4 regions of the Pseudomonas sp. CCC3.1 genome follow, and region 1 is predicted to be linked to each of the others. Evidence: riboswitches for the same ligand, from Rfam matches in the RefSeq annotation. Region 1 holds a riboswitch; each other region holds the start of a gene.
The links. Region 1 has a riboswitch for cobalamin ahead of cobW (cobalamin biosynthesis protein CobW). Riboswitches for the same ligand answer to the same signal wherever they lie in the genome.
Positions count from the first base shown of each region.

Region 1 (4,281 bases):
TGAAAACCACTGAAGCCTGGGTCTTGTTCGCGTTTTTCGAAGTAATCGGCGCGGGCGTTGATGGCGTTGTCCAGTTCAGCCAGGCGTTGTGCGGCCGGGGCCAGGCGCTGATAGGCCTCGCGTGCCGGTACATAAAGGGCCTGTGCCTGCTGCAAGTCGCCGCTGGCAATCGCTTGCGACAAGGCGTCAACAGCCTTGATCAGCGCGTTGCCCTGGCTGCTCAAGTACACCCGGAACTCTGACAAAGGGCCAATGAACGCCACCATGGATGGGCGCGCCTTGGCGTTGGCTTCCGATTCCGCGGTCGGTGTGACGTGCAGGGTGCCGCGCGGGTTGCTGAGCAGGCCGCAGGTAATGGCGTAATCACCGGGCGCGAGGTTGGCGTTGATCACCTGGCTGAGACCGGGAGCAATGTTCTCGCGCTCTTCGATCACTAGCACGCCGTCAAGGATTTCCCATTCGACGGCACGTTCCGAGGCGTTGACGATACGGAAACTGTTAAAGCCGGCGGGCACGGTCAGGGCGTTGGGTTCACAACTGTGAGGGTGAATCGTTACGGTGATTTCATTGCTGTGCACCTTGCGCTTGGCCGCAGCCAGTTGCGAGGCGTAGTAGAACAACCCGCCGGCCGCGATCATTACGATCACCGAGCCGGCCACAGCCCAGCGCAGCGCGCGTGGGGGTGTACCGCTTGCAGGGGTAGACATGCAGGACCTTATGAGTTCGTCACTGAAGAGGGTTGGATGGCTTTGGGCGGTGCCGGGGAGCGGAAGAACATCACCAACGTCACCACCAGATAAATCACATAGGCGCCGATCACACTGACAGTGGGTGCGTCTTGATAGCCGAACATCCCGGCCAGGATCGAACCCAGCGGGCCGTCCATCGGCAGCGTGGCGCTAATGTCGAAGACCACGTCTTGCAGGTGATTCCACAGCCCGGCTTCGTGCAGGGCTTGCACCGAATTGGCCAAAATGCCAGCGGCGACCACCAGAATGAACAGCCCGGTCCAGCGGAAAAACAGCCCCAGGTTCAGGCGCATGCTGCCGCTATAAATAGCAAAGCCCACGAAGATCGCCAGAATCAGCCCGAGCAGGGCGCCCAGAGGTGCGGCCGGACCTTCGCTTTGCTGGAACACCGCGAGCAGGAAAAACACGGTTTCCAGCCCTTCACGTGCCACTGCAAAAAACACCATGGCAATCAGCGCGGTGACTTGATGTTTGGAGCCGGCGAGGGCGTGGTCGAGAGAGGTGTGCAGAGAATGCTTGATCGAGCGGGCGACCTTGCGCATCCAGAACACCATGGAGCTGAGAATGCCAACGGCGATCAGGCCGACGATGCCTTCGAACAATTCCTGCTGTTTTTGCGGGAATTCGGCGCTCATCAGTTCCAGGCCACCGCCGACCAGCAGCGACAAGGCGGCGGCGAGGAAAACCCCAATCCAGACCGCAGGCATCCACTGCCCACGCCCGGTTTGCTTGAGGTAACTGGCAATGATGCCGACGATAAGCGCGGCTTCGATACCTTCGCGCAGCATGATCAGAAATGGAACCAGCATGGGCAGAACACCGCGTTACGAATTGATAGTGTCAATTTGTAACATATTGATACGTATTGCCAAACAAGAATCGATTTCATTGGCTGAACGGTGGCTGAACGAAGGGGTGGCATCGACTCTGCGGGCTTGGATGCCTCTAGTACAGCGCTAACATTGACCTGTTACAAAGCACTGCGTAGCCTTGCACGTTCGAGGTTCTTCGCAACGCGAAGCTAAGACGGGAACGCGGTATGCCGCGGCTGCCCCCGCAACTGTAAACGGTCATTTACCCTGCCACGCCACTGCTTGTAAGCGGGAAGGCGCAGGGAATGGGGCTGCCTAGGGCAGACCCCCAGCCGTAAGCCAGGAGACCTGCCTCGTGTCAGATTCTTAATTCAACCGGGCGGGGTGATCCGGTGGCGAATGTTTACCGCTCGTATGAGACGGTCGTCGTCCCGTTTGCCCGCCGCTTTGCCAAAGGGCATCCGATGAAAACACTGGCCAAAACCCCCGTCACTATCGTTACCGGCTTCCTCGGCTCGGGCAAAACCACCTTGCTGCGCCACATGCTGGACAACGCCCAAGGTCGCCGCATTGCGGTGATCGTCAACGAATTCGGCGAGTTGGGCATCGACGGCGAAATCCTCAAGCAATGCTCCATCGGCTGCACCGAAGAAGAAGCCAACGGCCGCGTCTACGAACTGGCCAACGGCTGTCTGTGCTGCACCGTTCAAGAAGAATTCTTCCCGGTGATGCGCGAACTGGTTGCCCGTCGTGGTGACATCGATCACATCCTGATTGAAACCTCGGGCCTGGCCTTGCCAAAGCCGCTGGTTCAAGCTTTTCAGTGGCCAGAAATCCGCAGCGCCTGCACCGTTGACGCCGTGATCACTGTGGTCGACAGCCCGGCAGTGGCGCGGGGCACCTTTGCCGCCTTCCCGGATCAGGTGGATGCCCAGCGCAAACTCGACCCGAACCTGGATCACGAGTCGCCACTGCACGAACTGTTTGCCGATCAATTGGCCAGCGCTGACTTGGTGATCCTCAACAAAGCGGACCTGATCAACCCTGAAGACCTGGCCAAAGTGCGTGCCGAAGTGGCTGAAGAGCTGCCACCGGCGGTGAAAATCATTGAGGCCAGCAGCGGTCGTCTGCCCCTGGACATTTTGCTGGGTCTGGGCGCCGGTTCCGAAGACCACATCGACAGCCGTCACAGCCACCACGACCATCACCACGATGGCGATGATGACCACGACGATCATGACCACGATGCTTTCGACTCCATCTCTATTGAGCTGCCACAAGCAGAGGAGCGTGTGCTGTTGGACGCCCTGACGCAATTGGTGGTCAAGCACGACATCCTGCGGGTTAAAGGTTTTGCGGCGATTCCTGGCAAGCCGATGCGTTTGTTGATTCAGGGCGTGGGCACGCGTTTTGACAAGCACTTCGACCGCGCCTGGGGCAGTGATGAGGCGCGCACCACCAAGCTGGTTCTGATTGGCCAGGACCTGGACGCCGCACTGCTTGAGTCCACCCTGCGTACAGCGTTGAGCGTTTAAACCATGCATTTGCTCAGGACCCAGCCCGGTGGCTTTGTATCGGACGACAACATTGCCGACTTAGGCCAAACCCCCGCCGAGCTGGTGATCCTGTGCAGCGGTGATTCAAGCCTGGCACTGCTCGCGGACGCCGCGCAGCAGTTGCCTGAAGATTATCCAAGCCTGCGTCTGGCAAACCCGATGCAGGTGCAAAACCATGGCTCGGTCGATCTGTACGTCGACCAGGTGCTGCAACACGCCAAAGTGATTCTGCTGTCCTTGCACGGCGGAATTGGTTATTGGCGCTACGGCATTGAGCGCCTGATGCAGTTGGCCGAGCGCGGCGTGACGCTGATTCTGGTGCCGGGCGATGACCGTCCTGACCCTGAGTTGAGTGCGCTGAGCACTGTACCCGCCGAACAGGGCGAGCGTCTTTGGCACTTTTTGCGTCAGGGCGGGCGGCATAATGCGCTGCAACTTTATCGCTGCTTGGCCAGCCAATGCCTGGGCCGCGATTACCCGTGGGATGAGCCGCAGACCTTGCCGCGCACCGCCATCTATCACCCGCAGCACACCAGCCCCGAACTCAAGCACTGGCAGGCTGACTGGCACGCCGGGCAGCCGGTGGCGGCGCTGCTGTTCTATCGCTCGCACTTGCAAGCGGCCAACACTGCGTTTGTCGATGTGTTTTGCCAGCGTTTGCAAGCGGCAGGGCTTAACCCTTTGCCGATTGCAGTCGCCAGCCTTAAAGAGCCGGGCTGCCTGACGGTGGTTCAGGACCTGCTCGACGAGGTCGAGGCCGGGGTCATTCTCAATACCACTGGCTTTGCCCAGTCCAGTCCCGAAGCGCCTCACTTGCGCCCGTTCCGGCGCAATATCCCGGTCATTCAGGCCATTTGTGCCCAAGACAACGAACCCGGCTGGCGCGACAGCGAACAAGGCCTTGGCCCGCGTGATCTGGCGATGCACATTGCCTTGCCAGAACTGGACGGGCGAATCATCAGCCGTCCGGTCAGTTTTAAAGACTTGGCGTGGCGCAGTGAGCGCAGCCAGTCGGATGTGGTGTGCTATCGCGCGCAGCCGGAACGCATGGACTTTGTCGCCGAGCTGGCGCGGCGCTGGGTTGAGCTGGCTCGCGTGCCAAACCCGCAAAAACGCATCGCCCTGATTCTGGCCAACTACCCGACCCGCGATGGTCGCATCGGT
Region 1 is NZ_CP133778.1:2,902,897-2,907,177, reverse strand. Features, by position in the region: gene efeO (iron uptake system protein EfeO) at 1-707, opposite strand, end outside; gene efeU (iron uptake transporter permease EfeU) at 716-1,558, opposite strand; cobalamin riboswitch at 1,734-1,932, shown strand; gene cobW (cobalamin biosynthesis protein CobW) at 2,026-3,096, shown strand; gene cobN (cobaltochelatase subunit CobN) at 3,100-4,281, shown strand, end outside.

Region 2 (4,281 bases), 120 kb from region 1:
ATTCGCCTGAATACCGAAGCCAGCCCGGCGTTGCTGCGCGATCTGGGAGCCGATCAAGTGCTGGTCGCGGTTGGTGCGCAACGTGCGGCTCCGGCGATCCCCGGTGCCGATCAGGACCACGTGTGGAGCGGCGATGAACTGCGGCGCTTGATGACCGGTGATCGCGCTGACGAAATTGCCAAGCGCAAATTGTCCTTTACCCAACGCACCCTGATGAAAGCCGGGAGCCTGGCGGGCATCACCGACAGCAGTGAGGCCATGCAAAAGTTGTCACGGGTGTGGATGCCGCTGGGCAAGCGCGTGACCATCATCGGTGGCGGTCTGGTGGGTCTGGAATTGGCAGAGTTTCTGATCGCTCGCGGGCGTCAGGTCTGTGTGCTTGAAAGTGGCACACATTTAGGCCGCGAGCTGGCCATCGTCCGGCGTTGGCGCGTGCTGCATGAAATCCGCGTGCACGGGGGCGAGTTGATTACCGGAGCAAGCGTGACAGCCATTGAGGGCAATCGGGTGCGCTACCAACTGGCTGACGGGACACTGGGCGACAGCCTGGCTGACTCGGTGGTATTGGCCATTGGCGCGCAACCGGATACCGCGCTGCTGGATGAACTGACAGCGGCGGGCTTGTCAGCCAGCAGCATTGGCGACTGCCACAGCATCGGTTACATCGAAGGCGCGCTCAGCGCTGGGCACAAGGCCGGGCGCGAAGCCTGATAAAAAGCCCCTTCTAACCCCAAATGCTGTTCACTTAAGAGATGCGCACGACTAACTGTAGGAGCGAGCTTGTCTCGCGAGCTTTTAAAAAGATCAAAAGATCGCGATACAAGCTCGCTCCTACAGGGGCCGCTTTCACTTATGTGAACAACATTGCCCTCTTAACCCAAATGTGAAAAATTTTACACGTAAGGTTGACGCATCTGACGACGAATGGTCAGATGCGCCCCTGTTTCAGGTGTCCTCAGCCATCGCGCTGGGGGTGAAACGGGAAGCCGGTACGTCCTTTCGGGCCAATCCGGCGCTGCCCCCGCAACGGTATGCGAGCGAAACACTCATATAGCCACTGTGCTTCGGCATGGGAAGGCGAGTGTTTCATGACCCTCGTGAGCCCGGAGACCGGCCTGATCCAACATATGGCACTCCGCGGTGGGCGGATGCAGGCCTTGGCGTGCGCAAAATCCCCCCTGCCCGTCATTTTTCTGCGTTAGCTCCCGTGGGTGTCCGATCAGGCTCAACCCGACGGCTCCCCATGACACCTCCAACGCAGCAGCTTTCATGTGCACCTTTTGTCTGGCCGGACCGCGAGGCTGCGTTTTATGCCGAGCATTTGGCCGCCTCCAATTATGTTGAACGCGTTGGCGGGCGCCTGCTGGAGCTGTTAGGCCCGCAACAGCAACTGCTGGATATTGGCGCCGGTTCGGGAATTCTCGGCCGCCATTTACTGGCACCCGGTGGCCAATGGACGGTGGTTGAGCCCAACGCCTTCATGCGCGGCAGTATCCAGCGACTGGCTGCGCAAACACCGCGTGTCGGGCTGAGCCTGCACGATGGTCTCTGGCAAGAGCTTGGCGCCTTGGCGCTCGCACCTGCCGCTACTGTGCTGTGCGCCAACATTCCGGTTGACGATGGCCAGGCTCAAGCATTTCTTCAGCAGGTACGCCCGCTGGCGACGCAAACGCTGATCTGGAACCTGCCTGCTCAGGAAGGTCCACGCACCTATTGCCTGTCCGGTTTCTTGCCGCCGCAACTGCACCGCAGTGACATGACCCCCGGCTACCAACTGACCTTGGCCGAACTTGCGGACCGCTGGCAACCCGACCAGATTCACTTCACCGATTGGGCATTCAGCACGCTGTTTGCCTCACCGGAGGCCGCATTGATGCACTTTATGGAAAAACTCGGCGCCCTGGATGGCGCGGCACAGGGGCTGCTTGAACGCCACTTGCAGGATCATCTGCAAAAGGTGCCGGGAGGCTGGCTTGCCAGTGCCCCGAAACGCGCCGCCAGCCTGATCTGGCAGTCGTAAACAATGCCTATAAAAATGCCTTCGGACGTCTCCATGCCCAACCTGCGCAACCTTCCCCTGTCCAGTTCCTTGTGCGCCCTGCCGTTGTGGTTGGGCAGCAGCCTGGTGGCTTTCGCCGCTGAAAACCCGTCGATCCTGCACATGGATTCAACCCTGGTCAGCGCTCCGCGCGCCGGTGAGTCGCTCAAAGATGTGACCAGCACCGTGCAGGTCATCGACAGTGATCAGATCGAACGTTCATCAGCGCGCAACCTGACCGATTTGCTGGCCGAGAACGCCGTGGGTTTTTTCAGTGAATGGACCCCGGGCCAGACCTCGATCAACATCCGTGGCGGCAATACCGATGGTCAGGGCCGCGATTACCGCAGCCAGGTCACGGTGCTGGTGAACGGGCGTCGTGCCGGGACAGCGAATATTTCCAAGCTGTCACCGGCGCAGGTGGCGCGCATTGAAGTGATCCGTGGCCCAGCGTCGGTGATCTATGGCAGCCAGGCCATCGGCGGGGTGATCAATATCATCACCCGCAATGGCCGTAACACCGAGGGCGGTGGCGCCACCTTGCAAGGCGGTTCGTGGGGTTTGGCTCAGGGGAGCGTTTACCAGAGCGGCACATCCGGACCGTTGGATTACTACTTCGGCCTGGATGACGGCCGTCGCAGTGACTATCACAGCGCGAGCGGCACGCAAAAAAACACCTCGTGGAAACGCCGGGGCGGTCTGTTGGCCTTGGACTACGAGCTGTCCGATGATCAGCGGGTCGACTTGACCGTGCGTTCTGACGGCATCTACGACGCCGGTTTCCGGGGTTCACAGTGGGACTACAACAACTACGACAATCGCTATAACCAGTCCGTGGAAGCCAACTGGACTGCCAAGCCCACAGAGTGGCTGAACTGGTCTTCGCAGGTGTATGCCTTTCGCGATGTCGATGATTTGCACTGGGGTTCGGAAGTCCAGGGGAATGGCAGCCCGGGCTTCAGCAAGGACCATATCGAACGGCGCCTTGAAGCGTATGGCCTGAAAGTGACGCCGCAGTTTCTGCTGACCCCAAGCACTGACCTGCTGGTCGGCGTGGACCTGGAAAAAAGCAAACTGCGCAACGACCGTTTCCGTGTTGCCGTGAATGGTTCGACCAGCAGCCAGGCCGCACCTTACGACATCAACTCCGATGACCTCAGCGCGGCGCTGTACGCCGAAGTGATCCAGCGCTTGATGGACGATCGCCTGACCCTGCGCGCCGGATCGCGCTACAGCTATGGCCAGTCGAGCACAGTCAAGACCGATTACATGCCGCTGCTGGACGAGAAAACCCGCGACTTCGACAAAGTCACCTACAGCCTTGGCGCAGCCTTCGAAGCCATGCACGGCGTGAAATTGCGCGCAGGGGTTTCGACCGGGTTCCGCGCGCCACTGGCAGGCGAACTGGCGGCGGACTTCACCACCACCAGCGGCACGCAGACGCTGGGCAACGCCAATCTCAAGCCGGAAACCAGCCTGCAATTTGAAACAGGGATTACCCTGACCAACAACAACCAGTTCTTCGACCTGGCGTTGTTCCAGAACCGGATTCAGGACCGGATCACCACCCAACCGCTGACCCAGAGCATCAGCCAGTACGTCAACGGTGATGGCGACGCGGTGATTCGGGGTCTTGAAGCGCAATGGCAGTACGACCTGGCCAGCGCCCTGGCCTTGGGTGATGAACGCATCCTGCGGTTGAACACCAACGCCGTGTGGAACTTCGACATGGACGACAAGGGGGCAGCGGCGACCTTGACCGGCCCGTACCGCGACAAGATCCAGCGCATGTATCAGTACCAGGCGAGTATCGCCCTGACCTACGGCCGCGAGCGCGATTGGGATGTCAGTATGAATGGGATTCTGCGCGGGCCGGTGTACTACCGCACCGAAGAAAAACTGCTGAACCCGGACACAAATTTCGTGTACCGCAAATCGCCGTTCTGGGTCTTCAACCTGCGCGGCAATTACCACCTGAGCGAACAACTGAGCCTGTTTGGCGGGGTCAATAACCTGTTCGATATTGAGCGCAGCACGCTGTTTATCGCCACCGGCAATGATTCATCCCTGGCAGATCCACGGGCGTCCAATGGTGGACTGGGCAACAGCAATCCGGGGCGTGAGTTGTACCTCGGCGCGAACTACCGGTTCTGAGCCGGATGCGCTGGCTTGTGTGGCTGTGCCTGCTGATCAGCCTGGACGTCAGGGCTGATACCGGGTTTCCGCGAACCGTGGTCGATGCG
Region 2 is NZ_CP133778.1:2,779,768-2,784,048, forward strand. Features, by position in the region: gene RHM56_RS12405 (FAD-dependent oxidoreductase) at 1-711, shown strand, start outside; cobalamin riboswitch at 931-1,134, shown strand; gene RHM56_RS12410 (class I SAM-dependent methyltransferase) at 1,244-2,020, shown strand; gene RHM56_RS12415 (TonB-dependent receptor) at 2,054-4,192, shown strand; gene RHM56_RS12420 (ABC transporter substrate-binding protein) at 4,198-4,281, shown strand, end outside.
Region 2: it holds a riboswitch for cobalamin, as region 1 does, so the genes downstream of both, RHM56_RS12410 (class I SAM-dependent methyltransferase) here and cobW (cobalamin biosynthesis protein CobW) in region 1, are expected to answer to the same signal.

Region 3 (4,281 bases), 2.0 Mb from region 1:
CGTTGTCGCTCATGACACCTTCACGGCACACGGCGCGAACAACGCAGCCATGGCCTGGGGATTGGACGGAAAGTAAAAGTGCACGTAAGACGCTGTCATACGCCCTTCGCGATACACAGCCTCCGCACCGCGCCCGCCATTGGGGCTCAGGCCACGTGCGACAGGCTCAAGCTCGGTGCTGGTCAGCGAGTGGTGATAGGTATGTCCGCGCAGCAGGCCTTCCGGCATCTCGACTGCCTGCAACGCCAGGGCCGCCAAGCGTTTTTGCATGGTCGCCTCGCCTTTGAGCAAGCCGACCAACTCGGCGCGCTGCCCGTCGACGTCGGTCAAGGCATCCAGCAGATAGAGCATGCCGCCACATTCGGCCAGCAGCGGTTTACCCGCGTGATGGTGAGCTCGGATTGCCTCCAGCATCGAGGTGTTGCGCGACAGCTCAAGGTGATGCAGCTCCGGGTAGCCGCCCGGCAAATACAGACTGTCAGCGGCAGGCAGTTGCGTGTCGCGAATCGGCGAGAAAAACACCAGTTCGGCGCCCATTTCACGCAACAGCGCCAGACTCGCGCCATAGGTAAAGGCAAAGGCTTCATCGCGCGCCACGGCAATCCGCACCCCGGCCAGTAACGCCTCAACGGCGACAGGTTGTGGCGCGGCAAACTCCACCGCCGGTGGCAGCGCTACCTCACAGGTGCTGGCCAAGGCATTGGCCGCTGCATCGAGGCGTGCATCCAGGTCATTCAGTTCGCTGGCTTGCACCAGGCCCAAATGCCGGCTTGGCAGTTCAATCCCGGTCTCGCGGGACAACGCGCCGTACCAGCGCAAGCCTTCGGTCAGGCTGCCTTCGAGCAACTGCGCATGACGCACCGTGCCGACCCGGTTAGCCAGAACCCCGGCAAACGGCAGGTCTGGCTGATAACGCGCGAGCCCCAGGGCCAGCGCGCCGAAGGTCTGGGCCATGGCGGTGCCATCAATCACCCCCAACACCGGCACGCCGAAATGCCGCGCCAGATCAGCGCTGGACGGCGTGCCGTCGAACAGGCCCATCACGCCTTCGATCAGAATCAGGTCCGCTTCACCGGCCGCTTCCCACAGCAAGCGACGGCTTTCATCGGCGCCTACCATCCACAAGTCCACCTGATACACCGGCGCACCGCTGGCGCGCTCCAGGATCATGGGGTCGAGGAAATCCGGGCCACATTTAAATACCCGCACCTTGCGCCCTTGATTGCGATGCAATCGGGCCAAGGCGGCAGTAACGGTGGTCTTGCCCTGACCGGAAGCCGGCGCGGCGATCAGTACCGCCGGGCAATGACGCGACTCTCTCATGCTTCAACACTCACAATTCAATGCCTTTCTGGGCTTTGATCCCGGCCTGGAATGCATGCTTGATCACACCCATTTCAGTCACGGTATCGGCCAGATCAATCAGTTCAGGTTTAGCGCCACGCCCGGTGACAAGCACATGCTGCATCGGCGGACGGGCTTGCAGGTCACTCAGCACCTGCTCAAGGTCGAGGTAGCCGTGCTTGAGCGCAATGTTCAGCTCATCCAGCACCACCAGCCCAATGGACGGATCACGCAACATCTCGCGAGACACTTCCCACGCTGCTTCGGCGGCCGCAATGTCTCGCTGGCGGTCCTGAGTTTCCCAGGTAAAGCCCTCGCCCATCACGTGATAGCGCACTTGTTCAGGGAAGCGACGGAAAAAAATCTCTTCGCCGGTGCTGTTACGGCCCTTGATGAACTGCACCACGCCGCATTGCAGGCCGTGGCCCATGGCCCGGGCCAACATGCCAAAAGCCGAACTGCTTTTGCCTTTGCCATTGCCGGTCAACACCAGCAACAGGCCGCATTCGTTAGGGGCACTGGCAATGCGCTCGTCCATAACGGCTTTTTTGCGCAGCATGCGCGCCAGGTGACGTTCGTCGCGTTCGGGGGATTCATTCATGGCAGCTCTCCGTTGGGGCTGAATTAAGCAAACGGGAGGCGGGAGAATTCATTAAAAACGACACACCTTCGCCCGCCGCAAGGGTGCTGGATGGATCAGGCCGGTCTCCGGGCTCATGAGCGGGGCGCTTTTATACATAAAACGCCACCTGACCACGCGCCTTCCCGTGCATAAAACACAGTGGCATTGGGCGTGATGTTGACTCATTTACCGTTGCGGGGGCAGCGCCGGGATCAAAGCGGTTGTGTGGTTAAACACGCCCTCACCGGCTTCCCTGTTTCACTCGGCCAACCTTGGGTTGCAGAGCACCTGAAACAAGCCGCGAAGGTTAGAGGGTTGGGGGTGGAGCGTCAATTAAAGCCCGTCAGAACGGACGCAAGGCTAAGCCATTATTAAGGTATGGGTGAAGCCTGGCAGGTTTCGTGGCTGAGGTTGCCGTAGCTGCCGTGCCTGTGGACCTCAGGGCTTTGGCCCAGCAAGTTGCCCGCCGGATCGTGGATGACGTGTTCGGGGTGGCACCTCGGTCAGGCGGTCGAGCGGATCATAGGCGTAGCTTTTTTACCCTTTACGGCTGTCGCTGTTATTAGCCGGCGATGTTTGAGCAAGGAGCCCTGCTGTTACATGATTTGCGCCTGCTTTCGAAGCGGTGGCCTGTGAGCTGTTCTCTACTGAGGTTGTTGGCGTTGAGGGCTGGGCCTGTAATGCAGGTTAATCACCCTATAAAGGCGCGAACATTAGGCTCTGTACGAAATGTATCTACGCTCGGTTATGCGGCGTTGAAAACAGGCTCGGAATGCTCATTTACAGCCCGTAAACTCCGCTTCCTCGCCTGTTTTCGCCTTGCCTAACCTTCGCTCGAAAACATTTCGTACAGCCCCTAGAAACAATCATGAATCAATAACAAAAAAGGTCTGATTACTCGACCGAACTTAATTTTTTTAACCTCCGACAGTGAGGCCATAAAAATCTGCGAGTCGTTCAGACCCTCCTTGAATTACGCATCATTTATACGTTGTTAAATGTTAAATCACAGAATGCGCCCACCTCCTAAAGAGTCTATACAGCATGCATACTTGTCTTCTGTGATGGTGATGTCGCCAGGGGATTTTATATTGGCGACAGGGAGTTCAGTAGCATAGACCTGACCAACTGCAGCCAAGCCCCAGAACAGCAGCAACATAGCAAAGAAATTATTCTTAACAACAGTCATGATTATCCATCCTTCATATGTGTTGGTTTGCGATAGTTAGCGTTAATTAGTGCTGTTGACAATTAATGCTAACTGATTTTATTAAGGCTGTGACTTCTCGGGGGATACACGAGAAGAAAGATTGAGTGCTAAATAATGTAGGAGCTGTCTCTCAGATAAGAAAAGTCTGAAGTACTTGCTGACTTTAGATACTCTCGCTGTCGGTGTGGGACTGCAGTCGGCCTTGTTGGTAGTGGTAGATGCTTTTTCAATGAACACATATAAACGATTTATTCTCAGCCATTGCAGGGACTCCGAAGCTTAATGCGATCAAAAATGCACAAAATTCAAAACCGCACATTAGCCCACCGTAAAGCTGGGCTGCAGGGAGTAACGACATCCCAAAAGCGTTGTAAGTGAGATGCCAGCGGGTAGTCGTTATTTTTGGGGGCGCCAGTTTTTTCCATCTCTTTATTCCATAAATCGTAATTATCTATTGATGAAGTTTTAATCCTCCCCGCATGCATCCCCCATAATTTATCCCTCAGCGACTTCTCCAACTCCGGATTTGGCTGCGCAATGCCCAACGCCGAGTCACTGTGCAGACTGCGGAGTTTGAGTGATAGTCACGCAAGGCGCTGCGGGTGGAACGGGTGTTCAGGCCCGCTGCAAAGTGGTTGATTGACGGCTCTTCGGCCACCAGGCCGCTGCCGCTGTGAAAGGGTACGGGGTGTTCGAGTTTGGCGAAGGCGTTCTGGCCGTCGCCGAACACCAGGTTATGACTGACACGACAAAAAACAGGAGATCCACATGTTTAAACGCAAGCACGCTGTTGTCATCGTTCTAGCAGCAGGGCTGGCAGCCTGCGGTGAGACATCGACCCTACAAGTCGCGGACGGCACCGGGCCCTCACCCACACTGCCAGAGCCGAACAAGACGCTGATTCCCACTGTCAACATCGCCCCGGCCATTGGCTGGCCAGCGGGCGCCAAACCGATGGCAGCTCAAGGTTTGCAGGTGCAGGCTTTTGCCGAAGGCCTTGATCACCCGCGCTGGCTGTATGTGCTGCCCAATGGCGATGTGCTAGTGGCGGAAACCAACGCCCCGGCCAAGCCGGATGACAGCCAAGGGCTTCGCGAATGGGTCG
Region 3 is NZ_CP133778.1:874,019-878,299, reverse strand. Features, by position in the region: gene bluB (5,6-dimethylbenzimidazole synthase) at 1-13, opposite strand, end outside; gene RHM56_RS03980 (cobyrinate a,c-diamide synthase) at 10-1,323, opposite strand; gene cobO (cob(I)yrinic acid a,c-diamide adenosyltransferase) at 1,334-1,945, opposite strand; cobalamin riboswitch at 2,026-2,273, opposite strand; gene RHM56_RS03970 (hypothetical protein) at 2,973-3,155, opposite strand; gene RHM56_RS03965 (sorbosone dehydrogenase family protein) at 3,945-4,281, shown strand, end outside.
Region 3: it holds a riboswitch for cobalamin, as region 1 does, so the genes downstream of both, cobO (cob(I)yrinic acid a,c-diamide adenosyltransferase) here and cobW (cobalamin biosynthesis protein CobW) in region 1, are expected to answer to the same signal.

Region 4 (4,281 bases), 1.5 Mb from region 1:
TCCATCATCGGCGTGTTCGCGTTCTTTTACCTGACCGACAAGCCGCGTGATGCCAAATGGCTGAGCACTGAAGAAAAAGCCGCCGTCGAACATGAATTGGAAAAAGAGCAACTGCTCAAAGCCGACAAAGGCCCGTCCTCGTGGCGCTCAGCACTGATCAACCCGCTGGTGCTGTACTTCACCCTCATCTACTTCACGATTCAGGTCAGCGTGTACGGCGTGCTGTTTTACCTGCCGACGCGGATTGCCGAACTGCTCGGCACCGGCATCGGCTTGAAGGTCGGCCTGCTCACCTCGATCCCGTGGATTGCCACCGTGATTGTGCTGTTTGCCGTCACCCGCTACGCCGATCGCAAAGGCCAGCAAACCCGTTTCGCCGCGCTGATGCTGGCATTGGCAGCCGTGGGCATGGTCGGCTCGACCTTAAGCGGCAGCCTGCCATTGGTGATCCTCGCGTTCTGTCTGGCGGCGGCTGGTTTTATCACGGTTCAACCGTTGTTCTGGACCTTGCCGACGCGCTTCTTGAGCGGCGCCGCGGCGGCCAGCGGGATCGCCGTGATCGGTGCACTGGGCAACCTGGGCGGTTTTCTGGCGCCAACAGTCAAAACCTGGGCCGAGGGATATTTCAGCAGCGCACACGCCGGGATGTACTTCTTGGCCGGTACGGCACTGATTGGCGCATTGATGCTGCTGCGCTCAACCAGCAGCGGGCATGAGCCTGAGCAAAAAGCCGGCGCTGCGCGGCCCCTAACCACTCCATAAACGCCGGCATCCTCAACGTGGGAGATTCTATGGTGTACAGCAAGCCGATTTCGTAGCAGTTGCCGAGCACCGCGAGGCTACGTCCGGCTGCGCAGCAGTCGTAAAATCAAGCACTGCGGGGTATCAGTTGTACCCTGCACTTAGGGTTTACGATCGCTTCGCCATCGGACGTAGCCTCGCGGTGCTCGGCAACTGCTACGAGATTTACGCGCGCCATAGAGCTTTGGGAGCTGCCGTCAGTGCCCGCCGATACACATCTGTCCAAGCATCAATTCCTCTGGGTATTCTCTGACCCTTGAGCGTACACTGCCAAAGTTATTTCGGTATGTTACGAAGGAAAGAAGTCGGTCGAATTCCGACGCGGTCGCGCCACTGTAGTCGGCACCTTGCCGAGAGCCAGATCTTCCTTTGCCTTTGCACTCTTGCCGGGACGCGAAATCCCAGAGGTCATCATGGCTTACAGCACTTCAACTCAAACTGACATTTCCATTCCTGCCATTCCCCTGCGCGATGTATTGCCGTGGGCGATTTTCGGCGGCCTGTTGCTGATGCTGGCGATTTATTTCGTCGGTGCTGAACAAGGCGCCACCGCCGTCTTCAAGGGTATGTACGTTCACGAATTCGTACACGACGGCCGCCACCTGCTGGGCTTTCCCTGCCACTGATCCGAGGACTTCTACATGACTGGTCGTTTACTCGTCAGGGGCATGCTTGTCGGTCTGATTGCCGGCCTGCTGGCTTTCAGCTTTGCCAAGGTGTTCGGCGAACCTGAGATTGATCGCGCTATCGCTTTCGAAGAAAGCATGGGCCACTCCCACTCACATGGTGAGGCCGAGGAAGAAGAACCCGAACTGGTAAGCCGCGAGGTGCAGAGCACGTTCGGCCTGCTGACCGGAGTGCTGGTGTACAGCGTGTCGCTGGGCGGCATTTTTGCCTTGGCGTTCGCATATTCGCTGGGCCGTGTCGGTAACGTCGGCCCGCGTGGCCTGGCCGCCTTGCTGGCCCTGGCCGCGTTTGTGGTGCTGTATCTGGTGCCGGGGCTGGTGTACCCCGCCAACCCTCCAGCTGTGGGCGACCCGGACACCATCGGCAAGCGCACGCAGTTGTTCTTCCTGATGCTGCTGGTGTCGCTGGCCGCCGCGATCATTGCCGTCAGTGCAGGCCGCACGTTCATTGCCCGCTCGGGCCTGTGGAATGGCGCGATCAAGGGCGTGGCGCTGTACCTGGTGATTGTCTCGATCGCGGGCTTTCTGTTCCCGACGTTCAATGAAGCACCGGACGGCTTCTCAGCCCTGCTGCTGTGGAAATTCCGCGTCGCCTCGCTGGGCATTCAAGCGGTGATGTGGACCGCTCTGGGCCTGATCTTCGGCGTCGTCGCCGAACGTTTGCTGCTGCCGAACAAGCCTTACAAAGCCTGACCCCTTGTAGGAACGAGCTTGCCTCGCGATCTTTTAAAAGATCAAAAGATCGCGAGCAAGCTCGCTCCTACAGGGTGATTCATGCCGTTGCAGGGGCTCCCTCAAGGTGTGAAACCGGCGCAGAGGGTTCTTTGAGCAGCGCAAAGTAGGCGAACGCCGAGCACAAGGCGACCACGGCACTGATCACAAACGCCGACGAGAACGAGCCGCTCTGTTGCACGCTGAACCCGGTGAGGATCGGCGCAATCGAGCCTGCCAAATAGCCGCCAAAGTTCTGGATCGAACCAAACGAAGCCACCCGCTCAGACGGCACGATGGTGTTGACGATCATCCACGCCGTGGCGCTGGAGATGTTGATGAAGAACATGGTCAGGCACAGCAGCACCACGCATGCCACAACGTTGGTGGTGAAGGCCACGATCAGGGTAAACAGCGCCCCGCCGAGCAAGCCCAAAATGACCATGAGTTTGCGGCTGGCCAGCACGCGCATGCCTCGCGCAACCAGTTTGTCGCAGCAGCGGCCCGCGACGATGGTCCCCAGCGCCCCGAACAAGTAGGCCAGCGAGACCACCCAGGCGGTGCGGTACAGGTCCAGGCCGTGTTCGCGTTCGAAGTAGCCCGGCAACCAGGTCAGGTTGAGCCAGATCATATAGATCACGCCCATAAAGCCGAGAAACGCGCCCCAGGTGTTGCGCTCTTTGAACAGTGACGTCCAGCGCAGTTTCGGCGCCTTTTTTTGTTGCACTTGCACCGGTTCTGCACGGCCAGTGGCGGCCATGTATTCGGCTTTGCTTTTGTAGAATTTGAACCAGCACACCGCCAGCAGCAAGCCGATGACGCCCGTCAGGATGAACATGCCGCGCCAGCCCAGGTGCACCATGAACAGCGTCAGCAACGGCGGCGCCAGGCACGGGCCAATGCAGGTCGATGACCACACCCAGCCCGTGGCCGTGCCCCGCTCTTGGGTGTCGAACCACTCGGACAAGGCTTTGGCCGCCGAGGGGAACACCGGCGCTTCGCCAATCCCCAGCAACACCCGCAGGCCGACCAGATGCCCGTAGCTGCTGAACAAGCCAAAGGCCCCTTGCGCGAGCGACCAGACCACCAAGGAGCCGCCCAGTGCCAGCTTGCTGCCGAGCTTGTCGATCAACGCGCCGAGGGGTAATTGCGAGAAGGCGTAAGCCACAGAAAAAGCTGAAAGCATGATGCCCATTTGCATCGGGCTGATGGCCAGGTCTTTCTGGATGGAGGTGTTGGCGATGGAGAGTGCACTGCGGTCGAGGTAGTTGACTACGCCGATCATGAACAGGAAGAAAATAGTCAGCGTTTTGTAGTTTTTTATTGTTTTCATACGCGCCTCTAATGAGCGATGGCGCCCTACCCGAGTGCAAACACGGGTGGGCGACTTGCACTCTAGAGCGCCACTTGTGCGCTGCCCAATCACAAGATCCCATCAGTCAATAACCGCGAGTTATTGAGGTGTCTGGCGGGCACCGCGCACGGCATCGGGGCCGTTTAACAAGGCGTCGATAAAGGCCTGCATCGACCAACTGGGCGGCTCGTTGCGCCGGGTAATGATGCCGTAGTCGGCCAGTACCAGCGGAAACGGCAGCGCCAGACGGGTCAGACGCCCGGCCTGAATTTCGGGTTCGGCCATGGACTCGGCCAGCATCGCGACCACCGGGGCGGTTTGCAGCAGTTGCATGGTGGTTTGCAGTGAGACCGTTTCCACGGTGTTTTCCGGGGTTTGCATGCCCGCTTCGACAAAGGCCCGCTCCAGCCGCGCGCGCATCGGCGTCCCTGTCGGGTAGAGCACCCATGGCCAACTGCCAAGCTCGTTCAGCGGGATTTCGCTGGCGCCCGCCAACGGGTGCTGACTGCCCGTCACCAGGCACAGTGGTTCCGGCGCCAGAGCCTGAAAATCGAACAGTTCACGATGGCGATCCAGGGTGAAACGCGCCACCACCAGGTCCAGTTGCTTGTGTTCAAGCATGGTCAGCATATTGGCGCTGGTGCCTTCCAGCACTTCAATCGTGAGCAATGGCCATTGCTGTTTGACCTCCACAATCGCCGCAGGCACGGCAATCGCCGTGGCGGCGTA
Region 4 is NZ_CP133778.1:1,430,557-1,434,837, reverse strand. Features, by position in the region: gene RHM56_RS06425 (MFS transporter) at 1-762, shown strand, start outside; cobalamin riboswitch at 1,059-1,187, shown strand; gene RHM56_RS06420 (CbtB domain-containing protein) at 1,215-1,427, shown strand; gene RHM56_RS06415 (CbtA family protein) at 1,443-2,180, shown strand; gene RHM56_RS06410 (MFS transporter) at 2,260-3,531, opposite strand; gene RHM56_RS06405 (LysR family transcriptional regulator) at 3,652-4,281, opposite strand, start outside.
Region 4: it holds a riboswitch for cobalamin, as region 1 does, so the genes downstream of both, RHM56_RS06420 (CbtB domain-containing protein) here and cobW (cobalamin biosynthesis protein CobW) in region 1, are expected to answer to the same signal.